DNA from 2 places in the Microbacterium sp. NPDC055903 genome. Region 1 is predicted to be linked to the other one. Evidence: riboswitches for the same ligand, from Rfam matches in the RefSeq annotation. Region 1 holds a riboswitch; the other holds the start of a gene.
The links. Region 1 has a riboswitch for thiamine pyrophosphate ahead of thiM (hydroxyethylthiazole kinase). Riboswitches for the same ligand answer to the same signal wherever they lie in the genome.
Positions count from the first base shown of each region.

Region 2: another riboswitch for thiamine pyrophosphate. It lies ahead of ACWGJP_RS07300 (ECF transporter S component); the one in region 1 lies ahead of thiM (hydroxyethylthiazole kinase).

Region 1 covers NZ_JBSHCA010000001.1:15,250-22,395, forward strand. The annotation lists gene ACWGJP_RS00075 (bifunctional hydroxymethylpyrimidine kinase/phosphomethylpyrimidine kinase) at 1-1,510, opposite strand, end outside; gene thiM (hydroxyethylthiazole kinase) at 1,507-2,355, opposite strand; TPP riboswitch at 2,346-2,439, opposite strand; gene ACWGJP_RS00085 (NAD-dependent epimerase/dehydratase family protein) at 2,480-3,445, opposite strand; gene ACWGJP_RS00090 (glycoside hydrolase family 3 N-terminal domain-containing protein) at 3,533-4,687, opposite strand; gene pheT (phenylalanine--tRNA ligase subunit beta) at 4,764-7,146, opposite strand, start outside.
Region 2 covers NZ_JBSHCA010000001.1:1,576,169-1,583,314, forward strand. The annotation lists gene ACWGJP_RS07285 (ABC transporter ATP-binding protein) at 1-167, shown strand, start outside; gene ACWGJP_RS07290 (ABC transporter ATP-binding protein) at 164-2,293, shown strand; gene ACWGJP_RS07295 (D-alanyl-D-alanine carboxypeptidase) at 2,414-4,222, opposite strand; TPP riboswitch at 4,287-4,396, shown strand; gene ACWGJP_RS07300 (ECF transporter S component) at 4,389-5,021, shown strand; gene ACWGJP_RS07305 (ABC transporter ATP-binding protein) at 5,023-6,480, shown strand; gene ACWGJP_RS07310 (energy-coupling factor transporter transmembrane component T family protein) at 6,477-7,146, shown strand, end outside.

The sequences.
Region 1 (7,146 bases):
CCTCGATCCGCTGCCACCAGTCCGCGACGACCGCTTCCGGCAAGGGGCACGTCTCCAATCCGCCGCGCGTCCACAGTCCGGCGAAATGGTTCACCGGACCGCGCCCTCCGCCGACCTGCAGCCCCGCCCCCTGCCGCAGGGCCTCGCGCAACCATGCGCGAGCGTCCGCGACGGCCTCCGTGCGGCCGTGTCCACGCGCCAGCAGCGTGGCGATCGCGGAGGACAGGGAGCATCCCGTGCCGTGCGTGCTCCCCGTGACGATCCGGACACCGGGGAACTCCTGAACAAGCCCCGTTCCGGCATCGACGAGCGCGTCGGTGGCATCCGTCCCTTCGCGATGCCCGCCCTTGACCAGGACGGCTGCACCGATCTCGGTGGAGAGCTCCTGCGCGGCGACGAGCGCGTCCGACCAGCCGTCGATCGCGCGGCCCGCGAGCACCGCCAGCTCGGCAAGGTTCGGAGTCACCAGGTGCGCCTGCCCGAGAAGCGCGCGCAACGCGCTCTCGGCATCGGGGGCGAGCAGTCGATCGCCGCTGGTGGCGACCATCACGGGATCCACGACGACGACGGGAGGGCGCGTCCTGGCGAGCCAGGCGCTCACCGCGCCGATCACGTCCGCGTCTGCGAGCATGCCCACCTTCACCGCGTCGATGAGGATGTCGTCCGCGAGCGCCTCGAGCTGGGCGGTGAGGAAGGCGGCGGGAGGGACGTGCACATCGCGGACACCGCGCGTGTTCTGCACGGTGAGCGCGGTGATGGCCGCCATCCCGTAACCCCCCACGGCAGCGATCGACTTCAGGTCCGCCTGGATGCCGGCTCCCCCTGAGGGGTCGCTGCCTGCGATGCTGAGCACCCGCGGGGCTCGGCCCTCGCTCCATCGGCGGGCGAACTCCTCGGCCGCCTGGCGAGGGTCTTCGGCGGCGCACAGCGCCGACACGACCGCGACCCCGGCGGCACCGGCATCGCGCAGCGCGGAGACATCGCCGATACCGACCCCGCCGATCGCCACGCTGGGAAGCGGGCTCACCGCGGCGAGCGCACGGAACCCGTCGATGCCCAGGGCGGGCGGATGATCCGGTTTCGTGTCCGTCGGGCGGATGACTCCGACGCCGAGGTAGTCGATCGTCCCCGCCGGCAACTCCCGCACGGCGGCGAGGTGCTCCGGCGTGTTCGCGGTCAGACCGATGAGCGCATCAGGGCCGAGAGCCTCCCGTGCACGCAGGGCCGGGGCATCGCCCTGGCCGAGGTGCACGCCGTCCACCCGTGCTCCGGCCGCGCGTGCGGCGAGGGCGACGTCGAGCCGGTCGTTGACCACGAGCAGCGCTCTGCCGTCGATGACCGCCGAGAGCTCGACCAGCTGGGTCACCATCTCGGCATCCGTGAGCCTCTTGTCGCGCAGCTGCACGATCGTCGCGCCTCCTTCCACCGCCGCGGCGACCGTGGCGACGACGCCTCGGTCGCCGCACAGCGTCGCATCGGTGACGAGGTACAGCGAGAGGTCAGCGATCACCGGGCGACCTCCTCGACACGGGCGAGGGCGGCTATCTCCGAGGGCTGCAGGGCGGCGAGCGCGTCGAGCAGGGCGACGGCGAAACTGCCGGGGCCGTTCGACCCGGCGGCTGCCCGCTCCGCGGCGAGGGTGTAGACGAGGCTCGCGGCGGCCACAGCGGTGAGCGGGTCGGCGCTGTCCGATGCGCTGCTGCCGAGGAACGCGGCCATCACCGCGCCGAGGGCGCAACCTCCTCCTGTCACGCGGGTGAGCAGCTCGTGGCCGTTCGCGATGCGGACCGTGCGCCGCCCGTCGGTGATCAGATCCACGGGCCCGGAGACCGCCACGACGCTGCCGTGGCGCTCCGCCAGCGCACGCGCGGCGTCGGCCGCGGCATCCGTGCTGTCGATGGCGTCGACGCCGCGTCCGCCGGCACTGAGACCTGCGAGTGCGAGTACCTCGGAGGCGTTACCGCGGATCGCCGTCGGCCCCAGCGCGGCCAGCTCGTGCGCGAGCGCCGTCCGTACCGGGAGCGCGCCGATCGCGACGGGATCGAGCACCCACGGCGTTCCCTCGGTGGACGCGGCTTCCGCGGCCTCGCGCGCGGCATTCCGCTGCTCTGGCACAGGGGTGCCGAGGTTCACGAGGAGCGCGGATGCCATCGGCGCGAAGACCCCGGCCTCACCGGCGATGTCGACCATGGCGGGAGCAGCACCGAGCGCGAGAAGCACGTTGGCGGTGAAGCCGGTCACGACGGCGTTGGTGATGCACTGCGTGAGCGGTGGCGCATCCCGCACGCTCTGCAGCAGGACGGCGGCCTCGCTCCGGAGGTCTCGGGTGGACGGTGGGCGCAGACGATCGCTCATTGCGACATCCCTTCGCTAGTACGAACTAGATCAGGTTCGACGGGTGTGATCTCAGCCGCGGATGCGGCACCCCGTGTCACTCGCAGGCAGTCTACTGCGCAGCGCGCGACGGACGCACGCGTCCTCAGGCGCCGAGTTCGGCGAGCAGACGCTCCTCCTCCGTGCGCGAGAGGCCAGCGCGCCGGTCCCTGTCCAGCCCCCGGCCGCGCTCGTCGGCGAGCACCGCGGCGATCGTCCGCTCCAGCGGTCTCGCGGAGCCGCCGGCCGCTCGGAATGCGAGGGTGCTGCGGCGAGCGAACCCCGGCAGGTCCGCGGGGAGCCAGAGCGGCAGCGAGGGCCGCCCCATCCAGTAGTCGACGCCATGCTCCTCGAGCCATGCGTCCTCTGCGGCCACGACGCGCCCGGTGTGAGAAGCGGCCGCGCCGAAGGCATCCAGGACCGCTCCGAGGGGTGTGGGCTCACCGACCGCGTCGAGGATGCCGGTACCGCGGTCGGCGACGATGAAGGCGGCGAGGTCGTCGACGTCGATCACCTGCACCCAGCGATTCTCCGTCGTGGGCACGAGCACCGCGTCCGCCCCTGCTCGCGCGAACGCGGCGGCCCAGTACCCGAAACGGTCGCTCGGGTCGCCCTCGCCCACGACGAGCCCCGGCCGAACGATGCGCACGCCGCCCGCGGCACCGCTCAGCACCGCCCGTTCGGCGGCGACCTTCTGGGCCGCGTAGTCGGCGTCGTCGTCGAGTGCCGGATCCTCCACCGGAGCGGACTCGTCCGCGCCCACGGTCGCGCCGTCCGAGTACACCGACACCGATGACACGTAGGTCCAGCGCGCGCCATCGGCACCGAGCGCCTCGACCGCCCCACGGACGTGGCCGGCGCGGGAGGAGACGTCGACCACTTCATCCCACGGGCCCTGCACACGCGCATACACATCCGGATCGTCGCGATCGCCCACCACCAGCTCGGTACCGGGCGGAGTCGGCCTGGTTCCACGCGCGAGGCAGACGACGCGTGCACCGCGATCCAGCCATCCGCGCGCGACGCGTCCGGAGAGCCAGCCGGTGCCGCCGAGGATCAGAACATCTGTCATCCCCCTATGCCAGCAGGTCTGGATGCCAGGCGGAAGGCCGTCCGCTCAGAGCGGAGCGCCAACGACAGCGCCCGCCCGCGCGTCGGCTCATCCGCTCCGCTGCGCGGACAGCGCGCTCACGCGCGCGGCGGCCTCCGCCAGCCGCTCGGCATAGGCAGGATCGACCGTGGCTCGATCGGCGATCGCGGACACGATCTGCCCAGCGGTCGCCGGTGTCGAACCGGCGATCATGAGGACGAGGTCGGCGCCTGCCCCGATGGCGTTCACGGCGTTCGCCACGGGGTCGGCGTACGCGGCCTCTCCCGATGACGTCAGCATCCCGAGATCGTCGGTGACGGCGACGCCCTCGAACCCGAGATCCTCTCGGAGGATCTCGTACCACTCAGGCGACAGCGAGGCCGGCGCATCCGACACCGCCGTGAACCGGAGATGCCCCATCATCACCAGCTCGGCGCCGGCATCGATACCGGCCTGGAAGGGGACCGCGTCGGTGGCGCGCCAGTCCGTCAGGCTGATCGCGCTGGTGGGGATGGCATGGTGCGAGTCGCCCTCCGCCGCCCCGTGCCCGGGGAAATGCTTGAGCGTCGATGCCGCGAGCCCCTGCTCCCCCGCGACGATCGCCGCGACGCGCTCGGCGACCTCGACGGGATCGGTGCCGAATGAGCGGCGGTAGATGAAGGACGCATCCGTGCGGGGCACGTCGGCGACGACGCCGAAGTTGATGTCGACGCCGGCATCCGCGAGGAGCTGCGCGCGGGCGGCGAAGGCCGCCTGCGCCGGCTCGGGCGGTTCGTCCTTCAGCGTCCGCGACGAAGGCAGCTCATCCCATGGCATCCGACGAACGTCTCCGCCCTCCTGGTCGATCGCGATGAGGGCATCCGAGTGCCCCGCATGGATCGCGTCCGTGATCGCGCGCAGCTGCTCCGGCGTCGCAGGGATGTTCGGGCCCATCAGGATCAGACTGGCCGGCCCCGTGCCGAGATAGCCCGCCAGCGCCGTGCCGTCGGTGCCGGGGTGATACCCCATCACGACGAGGGCCGCCTGCTCCGCGACCGGCAGCTGAGCGATGCGCTGCTCGGCGAGCTCCAGCGCTGTCGGCGGAGTGGGGCTCGGCGTCGGGGACGGCGAAGATGCTGCCGTCGGCCGACCTTCATCGACGGAGGGCTCGCCGGGTGAAGCGCATCCGGCGCTGCCGAGAAGCAGCACCAGAAGCCCCGCCGCGAGTGCGCGCCTCGTGATCATCGATTCCAGGCTACACAGCGTTGATGCGCGAGAGCCCGGCGCACAGGGCCGGGCTCTCGTCGGATGCGTCAGGCGCTCACTCTCGCAGCGTCGCCCCGAACCGCTCGCCCGCCACAGCAACACCCGCGAGCTTGGCCTCCGTCGCCTCCGCGGCGGTCAGGGTCCGATCGGAGGCGCGGAACCGCAGCGCGAACGACAGGCTCTTGGTGTCGGCGGGCAGCCCTTCGCCACGGTAGTCGTCGACGAGACGCACCGCTTCGAGCAGATCCCCCGCACCTTCGACGAGCGCCTCGCGCAGATCTGCGGCCGCGAGGGCGACCGGTACGACGAGCGACACGTCCTGGGTCGCCGCGGGGAACGTCGACAGGGACTCCACGACGACCCGCTCGCCTGCGAGCTCCAGGACCCCGTCGAGGTCGAGCTCGACGACCACGGCGCGGCCGGGCAGGTCGGCGTCGGCCGCCACATCAGGATGCAGCTCACCCACGTAGCCGACCTCCGCACCGCGGACGCTCAGCACGCCCGTGCGGCCGGGGTGCAGCGCGGCCCGCGCGCCCTGCACGACGTCGATCTCGACACCGGCCGCCGAGGCGATGACACGCACGGCATCCAACGCTTCGGACAGCCCGTAGGCCTCAGCAGGACGACCGGGCTGACGCGCGGTGACGTGGCCGGTGAACAGTGCGGCGACGTGACGGCGCTGCGGCGGGATCGCGGCGTTCAGCGCGGCCAGGGTCTCATCCGACGGGAGCTGCCCGAGCGGCGGGACGCTCTCCGTGCCGTAGGCGACGCCGGGCTCGGGGAGGAAGACCGTGCCGGTCTCGAAGATCGCCAGATCCGTGAGCCCGCGCGCGATGTTGCGGTGCGCGGTCTGCAGCAGACCGGGGACGAGAGAACGACGCAGGAACGGCGCCTGCCCGTCGAGGGCGTTCGCCAGTCGGATGCTCGGCAGGTGCTCGCCGCTCGCAGACCCGTGCAGATCGTTCTGCACCTCGGTCGTGAACGGGAAGGCCGGCGCCTCGACGAGACCCGCGGCGGCAAGCGCGTTCGCCACGCGCTTGCGCCCGCGCTGCAGCGGCGTGAGGCCTCGGCCTGACGGCGGCGTCGGAAGCACCGAGGGGATGCGGTCGAGCCCGTGGATGCGGGCGACCTCCTCGGCGAGCGTCCACTTGTCGGTCAGATCGGGGCGCCAGCTGGGCGGGATGACCTGCCAGCCCTCGCTCGTCTCGGTCACCTCGGCGCCGATCATCTCCAGGGCACCGGTGATCTCGGCGTCCTCGTAGTCGACGCCGATCAGCCCGGGCACGAACTCCGCGGGCAGGTCGATGCCCGCGATCTCGAACTCCGTGTAGAGCGCACCGCCGAGTTCGTCGAGCGTACCGCCGGCGAGCTCGACCATCAGATCGGCGACGCGGCGTGCTGCGACGAAGGGGATCAACGGGTCGACCCCTCGCTCGAAGCGCTTGGACGCTTCGCTGGGCAGCTTGTGACGCCTGGCGCTGCGCGCGATGGAGATCGGGTCGAAGATCGCCGCCTCGATGAGCACGTCGCGAGTCTCGTCGCTCATCTCCGTCGTGCCGCCGCCCATGACTCCGGCGAGCCCGATGGGGCCCGAGTCGTCGGTGATGAGGAGGTCTTCGACGTCGAGCGTGCGCTCCTGGCCGTCGAGAGTCGTCATCTTCTCGCCTGGCTGCGCACGGCGGACGGTGATGCCGCCGGAGAGCTTGTCGAGGTCATAGCCGTGGATCGGATTGCCGAGCTCGAGCATCACGTAGTTCGTGATGTCGATGAGGACGCCGAGCGAGCGGATGCCGGCCAGCGACAGACGGGCGACCATCCACGGCGGCGTCGGACGCGTGGCATCGACCCCCCGCACGACGCGCACGACGAACTCCTGCACGGCAGGTGCATCGCGCAGCGGTTCGGCGGTCACAGTCAGCGGGAAGCCCGTGCCCGGTGCGACGTCCTCCCACTCGTGCGCGGCAGGGTCGCGGAAATCCGCACCGGTGGCGTGGCCGAGCTCCCTGGCCACGCCACGGATGGAGAAGGCGTATCCGCGATCGGGAGTGACGTTGATCTCGACGGCCACATCATCCAGCCCGAGCAACGCGATCGCGTCGGTGCCGACCTCCGGATCGAGACCGAGCGAGGACAGGATGAGGATGCCGTTGTGCTCATCGCCGAGGCCCAGTTCGCGAGCGGACGCGATCATGCCGTCCGAGACATGACCGTAGGTCTTGCGCGCGGCGATCGGGAACGGGCCGGGGAGCACGGCGCCGGGCAGCGTCACGACCACCTTGTCGCCCACGGCGAAGTTGCTCGCGCCGCAGACGATGCCGCGCACGCCGCCGTTCGCCTCTCCGACGTCGACCTGGCACCAGCGGATCGTCTTGCCGTTGGACTGCGGTTCGGCCTCGAAGGAGAGCACCCGACCCACGACGACGGGGCCGGAGATCTCG
Region 2 (7,146 bases), 1.6 Mb from region 1:
TGACCAAGATCGTCGTCGCGCAGCGCGTCTCGACCATCACCGACGCCGACCGCATCGTCGTCCTCGACGGCGGAACGATGGTGGGCGTCGGCACGCACGAAGAGCTGCTCGCGTCGAACGACACGTACCGCGAGATCGTCGAGTCGCAGCTGGGGGTGGACGCATGAGCCCGCGTGAGAAGACCGAGGCGCCGCAGGCGCCCGAGCTGACCGCAGAGGAGCAGTACGAGGCGGAGCTCGCCGAGCAGGCGCGGCAGAGCTCCGGCGACTGGGACGCCGTCGCCCCCGGCAAGGCAGACAACTTCGGCAAGAGCTTCGGTCGGATGATCGGGCTGCTCAAGCCATCGGCGATCTGGTTCGTCTTCGTCTCCGTGCTCGGCGCGATCGGCGTGGTCCTTGCCGTGGCGGCGCCCAAGGTGCTCGCCGGGGCGACGGACCTCATCTACAAGGGATTCATCTCCAACCAGCTCGCGCAGCCGAGCGGCGACTTCCCCGGATTCCCGGCCGGAACGCCGCAGGACGACGTCGTCGAGATGCTCCGCAGCGCGGGGCAGAACGACTTCGCGAACCAGGTCGCGGCCCTCGGCGACTTCCAGGTCGGCGACGGCATCGACTTCGGGGCGCTGCGCTGGATCATCATCGCCGTGCTGTCGATCTACGTCGTCTCGGCCCTGCTGAGCTGGGTCCAGGGCTATGTGATCAACGTCATCATGGTGCGCACGATGTGGCGCCTGCGGGAATCCGTCGAGGCGAAGATCAACCGCCTGCCGCTGTCGTACTTCGACAAGGTGCAGCGCGGTGAGCTGATCTCGCGCGTCACCAACGACATCGACAACATCACACAGACCATGCAGCAGTCGCTCTCCGGAGCGCTGACCTCGGTGCTCACCGTGATCGGCGTGCTGATCATGATGTTCACGATCTCGTGGCAGCTCGCGCTCGTGGCACTGGTGGCTCTTCCGCTGATGGGGGTCATCTTCGGCGTCATCGGCCCGCGCTCGCAGAAGGCGTTCGGCACGCAGTGGCGCAAGGTCGGCAGACTGAACGCCCGTGTCGAGGAGGCCTTCTCCGGCCACGCGCTCGTCAAGGTCTTCGGACGCGAGCAGGACGCGCTCGACCGCTTCCAGGCCGAGAACGAGGAGTTGTACAAGGCGAGCTTCAAGGCGCAGTTCCTCTCCGGCATCATCATGCCGGCGATGACCTTCGTCGGAAGCCTCACTTACGTGGGCATCGCGGTGCTGGGAGGGCTCATGGTCGCCAGCGGTCAGCTGCGACTGGGCGATGTGCAGGCGTTCATCCAGTACTCGCAGCAGTTCACGCAGCCGCTGAGCGAGCTGGGCGGCATGGCGGCGGTCGTGCAGTCCGGCACGGCCTCTGCCGAGCGGGTCTTCGAGCTCCTCGACGCCCCCGAGCAGGAGTCGGATGCCGAGGATGCGCCCACCGTCGAGGACGGCGAAGGCGTGATCGAGTTCCAGAACGTGTCGTTCTCGTACACGCCAGAACGGCCGCTGATCCAGGATCTCTCGTTCCGCGTCGAACCGGGGCAGACGGTCGCGATCGTCGGCCCGACCGGTGCGGGGAAGACCACGCTGGTCAACCTGATCATGCGCTTCTACGAGCTCGACTCCGGTCGGATCCTCCTCGACGGCCAGGACATCGCCGAGCTCACCCGCGCGGATCTCCGCGCCCGCACGGGCATGGTGCTGCAGGACCCCTGGCTGTTCGCGGGGTCGATCCTGGAGAACATCCGGTACGGGCGGGCGACGGCGAGCGATGACGAGGTCATCGACGCGGCGAAGGCCACGTACGTCGACCGCTTCGTGCACGCCCTGCCCGACGGCTACGAGACCGTTCTCGAGGAGGACGCGGCCAACGTGTCGGCCGGCGAGCGACAGCTCATCACGATCGCCCGCGCGTTCGTGGCCAAGCCGTCGATCCTCATCCTCGACGAGGCCACCAGCGCGGTCGACACCCGTACCGAGCTGCTCCTGCAGCACGCGATGGCGGCGCTGCGCGAGGGGCGCACCTCGTTCGTGATCGCGCACCGACTCTCGACGATCCGCGACGCCGACCTCATCCTCGTGATGGAGCACGGCGACATCGTCGAGAAGGGCAACCACGAGCAGCTCATCGCCGCTCAGGGCGCCTACTGGCGCCTGTACCAGTCGCAGTTCGAGCAGGCCGCGGCCGATATCGACGCCGAGGACGCTCTCACCGGCTCGACGCCGGTGATCGTCACGGGTGAGGCGGAGGACGCCACCGCGGAGTCCGCCTCGGAGCCGGGCAACGCCTGACGCCCGCTGTGAACGGTGATGCCCGCCGCCCGTCCCGGGCGGCGGGCATCACCGTTTCCTGACCGAGGAGCGCCTCGACGCGGCAGGAGCTCGTGCAGGAACACGGGCGGATCCACGCGCTCAGTCGACGATGCCGAAGAGCTCCAGCGGGTGGGTGATCCGCCACCACGCACTCGGAGCAGGGATCTCCTCCGCGAGCGAGACGGGCACCGTGACGGCGTCGGCGGGGCCGGTCACCGTGAGCGAGCCCACCTCCGTGCCCTCGGCCCAGGTGTCGTCGAGGTCGAAGGAGACGTCTGCGGTCGGCGCCGCGGCATTCCAGAGCAGCACGGTGGCATCGGCGTCCGAGACGATGTCGACATCCGCGCCCCAGACCGTCGTGACCTCTCCCACGACCGTGCCGGCATCGACCACCGGCTCCAGCGCGGCCAACGCCGCCTCGACCTCGGCGTACAGAGTCCGGCTGACCGCGAGGCGAGTGTCGTTGTCGGGCTGCCCGAGCACGGCCGCGTAGAGGCGCACGGTCTCATCGCCCACCGCGACGTCCTTCGCGCTGAGCAGGTTGTATCCGCCGCCGAGAGTTCCCGTCTTCAGGCCGACGATCCCTGGATCGCCGAGAAGTCCGTTGGTGTTCTCCACGAGCCCGGCACCGGGAAGCTCCACGGATGCCGTGGCGACGATCTCGGCGAAGACGGGATCGGCCAGCGCGATCTCGGCGAGGCGCGTCAACGCCTCGGGGGTGGCAACGTTGTCATCGTCGCGTCCGGCGGGCGTGACGATGCGGATGTCGTCGAGCCCCCGGGAGGTCAGCCACGCCTGCGCGGCCTCCTCGAAGGCATCCTCCGAGCCCCAGATCTCCTCGGCGAGGCGATCGATGTAGTTGTTCGCGGAGCCGAGCAGGATGCCCTGCAGCATCTGGTACTCGGTGAGCGTCCCACCGACCGGCACGTCGAGGGCCGACTGGTTGTCGCGGAGGTAGCTCCAGTACTCGCTGGAATCCGACCAGGAGAACGAGTACTCCGGCCCCTGCTCGCCTGGCTGCAGCGGCAGACGATCGAGCACGAGCATGGCCGAGACCACCTTCGTGATGCTGGCGATCGGCGCAGCCTCCGACGAGGACGCAGCCATGCCGGCATCGCCGACCCTGATCGCGGCGCTCCCCTCGGCGGGCCAGCTCAGCGTGGCCGCCGCCGCGGGCGTGACACTCAGGTCGGCGGCGGCGATCACGGGCGGGAGCTCGTGGAGCGGCCAGAGCAGCGTCGCCGTCGTGTAGGCGATGCCGAGGACGGCGAGCGCTCCGACGGGGATCAGCCAGCCGGCCCTCGGCCGACGAGGAGCATCGGCGAGGACGTCCTTCTCGACCTCGGTCTCGGCGTCCGCATCGAGGGAATCCGCCGAGACGGATGCCGGGTCCAGCCACAGCAGTGCCGTCGCGGGCGAGTTCTCGTCTGCCCAGGTCGCGGAACCGGTGGCGGGGCCGAGTGCTTCGGGCGCATCGATGTCGTCGCCGGTCCCCGTCTCCCGGTCGTCTTCGCCGGCGTCTGGGGCATCCGAGGCCACCGGGTCGTCCGATTCGTCCTCGCCGTCCGACGCGTGCGCGGCGTCTGGCTCGGTGTCGATGACCGGCGCATCCGTGAGCGGCGGCTCGGCTTCGTCGATCGGTGCGCTCGCGGATGCGGTTTCGCTGCGGAGCGCCTCGGAACCGAGCGCGTCAGAGGCGGCGCCCACCGCGACGGCGTCAGCGCCCACCGCGACGGCGTCAGCGCCTACCGGAACGGCGTCGGCGCCCACCGGAACAGCGTCGGCGTCCTCCGCCGACCGGTTGGCCCCACCACCCGCGACCTCGTCGTACGAGGGCGGAACGGCCTTGCGCCGGCGCAGCTCGCGACGGGTGCGCGCGCCGGGAGGCTCGGACGGATGGGGGCTCACCCCCGATACGCTACCGAATCCGCCCACGGCATCCCTGTATTCGCGGCGCGGAGTATGATCGTGAGCACACACCCACGGGAGTCCGGCGAGCCGGGCTGAGAGGAAGCGAACCGCGCTTCGACCGTCGAACCTGATCCGGATCATGCCGGCGCAGGGAGGAGATCAGATGAGTACGTCCACGTCCGCATCCCGCCGTACGGCACTGTTCCGCCCGGAGATCTGGCGCTGGCGCGTCGTCGATATCGTCGTCGCCAGCGTGCTCGGCGTCGCCTGCGGGTTCCTGTTCCTGGCATGGAACGTCGGCTACCTCGGCCCGAAGGCGCTGCTGGAGCCGCTGCTGCCGGGGCTGCAGGGTCTGCTCGACGGCCCGTGGCTCATCGCCGGTGTGCTCGGCGGCCTCATCATCCGCAAGGCGGGCGCCGCTGTCTACGTGGAGGTCGTCGCCGCGGTCGTGTCCGCGCTGGCCGGTGCGCAGTGGGGCGGGTTCCTCACCATCGAGGCGGGCCTCGTGCAGGGGCTCGGTGCCGAGATCGTGTTCCTGCTGTTCTTCTACAAGCGCTGGTCGCTTCCGATCGCGATCCTCGCGGGCGCCGGGGCGGCGCTGGCGGGAGGCGTCAACAACATGATCCTGTGGTTCGCCGGGTCCGACGCCGCCTTCACGGTGATCTATCTGATCAGCACGACCGTCTCGGGTGCCGTCCTCGCCGGAGCTCTCGGATGGGCGCTCGCGCGCGGCATCGCCGCGACCGGCGCGCTGGAGCGCTTCGGCTCAGGGCGAGAGGCGCGCGTGCGCGTCTGAGATGGCGAACGGCACATCGGGCCCGGCAGCCGTCGAGGCGCGGGGCTGGGGCTGGCGGCACGCGACGCGCAAGGCCTGGGCGCTCCGGGACGTCTCGTTCCGCATCGAGCCGGGCGAGCGCGTCCTGCTGCTCGGGGCATCCGGGGCGGGCAAGTCGACGCTCCTGCACGGCCTCGCCGGCGTGCTCGGAGGTGACGAGGAGGGCGAGCACGAGGGCGAGCTGCGCGTCGGCGACGGCCCGGCTGGATCGGCGAGAGGCCGCACGGGGCTGGTGCTGCAGGACCCCGACTCGCAGGTGATCCTGGCCCGCGTCGGCGATGACGTCGCCTTCGGATGCGAGAACCTGGGCGTCGCGCGGGAGGAGATCTGGCACCGCGTCGGCGGTGCGCTGGACGCCGTCGGCCTGGACGTGCCGCTGGACCGGGCGACCAAGGCCCTCTCCGGCGGGCAGAAGCAGCGCCTGGCGCTCGCCGGCGTCCTCGCGATGCGTCCAGGGCTCGTCCTCCTGGACGAGCCCACCGCCAACCTCGATCCCGCCGGCGTCGTCGAGGTCCGCGACGCGGTGCAGCGGATGCTCGAGACGCACCCCGCCACGCTCGTGGTGGTCGAGCATCGGCTGGACGTCTGGCTTCCGCTCATCGAGCGGGTGATCGTGCTCGGCGATGCAGGAGTGGTGGCAGACGGCACTCCCGACAGGGTGCTCGGCGCCCTCGGTGCGGACCTCGCCGAGGCGGGTGTCTGGGTACCGGGATTTCCGCCGCCGACCCCACCCGCGCCGCGGAGCTCCAGGGGCGAGGTGCTCCTCGCCGCGGACGACCTCTCCGTGGCCAGAGCGAAGGGCGTGCCGGTCGCCACCGGCATCCGCGCAGAGGTCCGCGCCGGTCAGGCGCTCGCGATCACCGGTCCCAACGGTGCGGGGAAGTCCACCCTCGGCCTCACCATGGCCGGGCTCATCCGACCCGAGGGCGGACGGCTCACGGCATCCCCCGCCCTCGCGGCCGGTGCGGGAGATGCGCCCATCCGCTGGTCCTCGAAGCAGCTGCTCACGCGGATCGGGATGGTCTTCCAGGAGCCGGAGCATCAGCTGCTCGCGAAGACCGTGCGCGACGAGCTCGCCGTCGGCCCTCGTGCCCTCGGGATCCCCGAGGCGGAGATCGCGCAGCGCACCGACGAGCTCCTGGCCAGGCTGCGCCTGGACCGCCTCGCGCCGGCGAACCCGTACACGCTGTCCGGAGGGGAGAAGCGTCGTCTCACGGTGGCCGCGGCGCTCGCGACCCGGCCCCGTCTGCTCGTGCTCGATGAGCCGACGTTCGGACAGGATGCCAGGACATGGGCCGAGCTCATCGCGCTGCTCGCCGGACTTCGCGACGAGGGGGCCGCGATCGTGACGGTCACGCACGACGAGGACGTGGTCCGTGCCCTGCACGCCGAGCGCCTCGAACCGGCCGGCGCACGATGACGGATGCCGCCGTGCGCACCGGGATCATCGCGCGCATCAACCCGGTCGCGAAGCTGGGGGTCAGCGCCCTCATCGCGATCCCGCTCATCCTCACACTCGACGCGGTCTCCGCGGGTGTTGCCCTGCTGCTGGAGAGCGTGCTCTTCTTCTTCGCCGGCATCGGGTGGCGGGAGTTCTGGGTGCGCACGTGGCCGGTCTGGCTCGCGGCTCCTCTGACCGCGCTCACGATCGCCCTGTACGGCGAGCAGAGCGGAACGGTCTACGCCGAGTGGTTCGTCGTGCGCATCAGCGAGGGGTCCCTGGAACTGGCGGTCGCGACGCTGTTTCGCGTGCTGGCCATCGCACTGCCCTCCGTCGTCCTCTTCATCACGGTCGATCCGACCGACCTCGCCGACGGCCTCGGCCAGGTGCTGAGACTCCCTTCGCGTTTCGTGCTCGGCGCCCTCGCCGGCCTGCGGATGGTCGGCCTGTTCCTCGACGACTGGCGTGCGCTCGAGCTCGCCCGCCGAGCGCGGGGGGTCGCCGATCGGGGCCGCGTGCGCCGGTTCCTCGGCATGGCCTTCGCGCTGCTCGTGCTGTCCATCCGCAGGGGGGCGAAGCTGTCGACGGCGATGGAGGCGCGCGGATTCGGCGCCGCAGGGCCGCGCACATGGGCGCGGGAGTCGC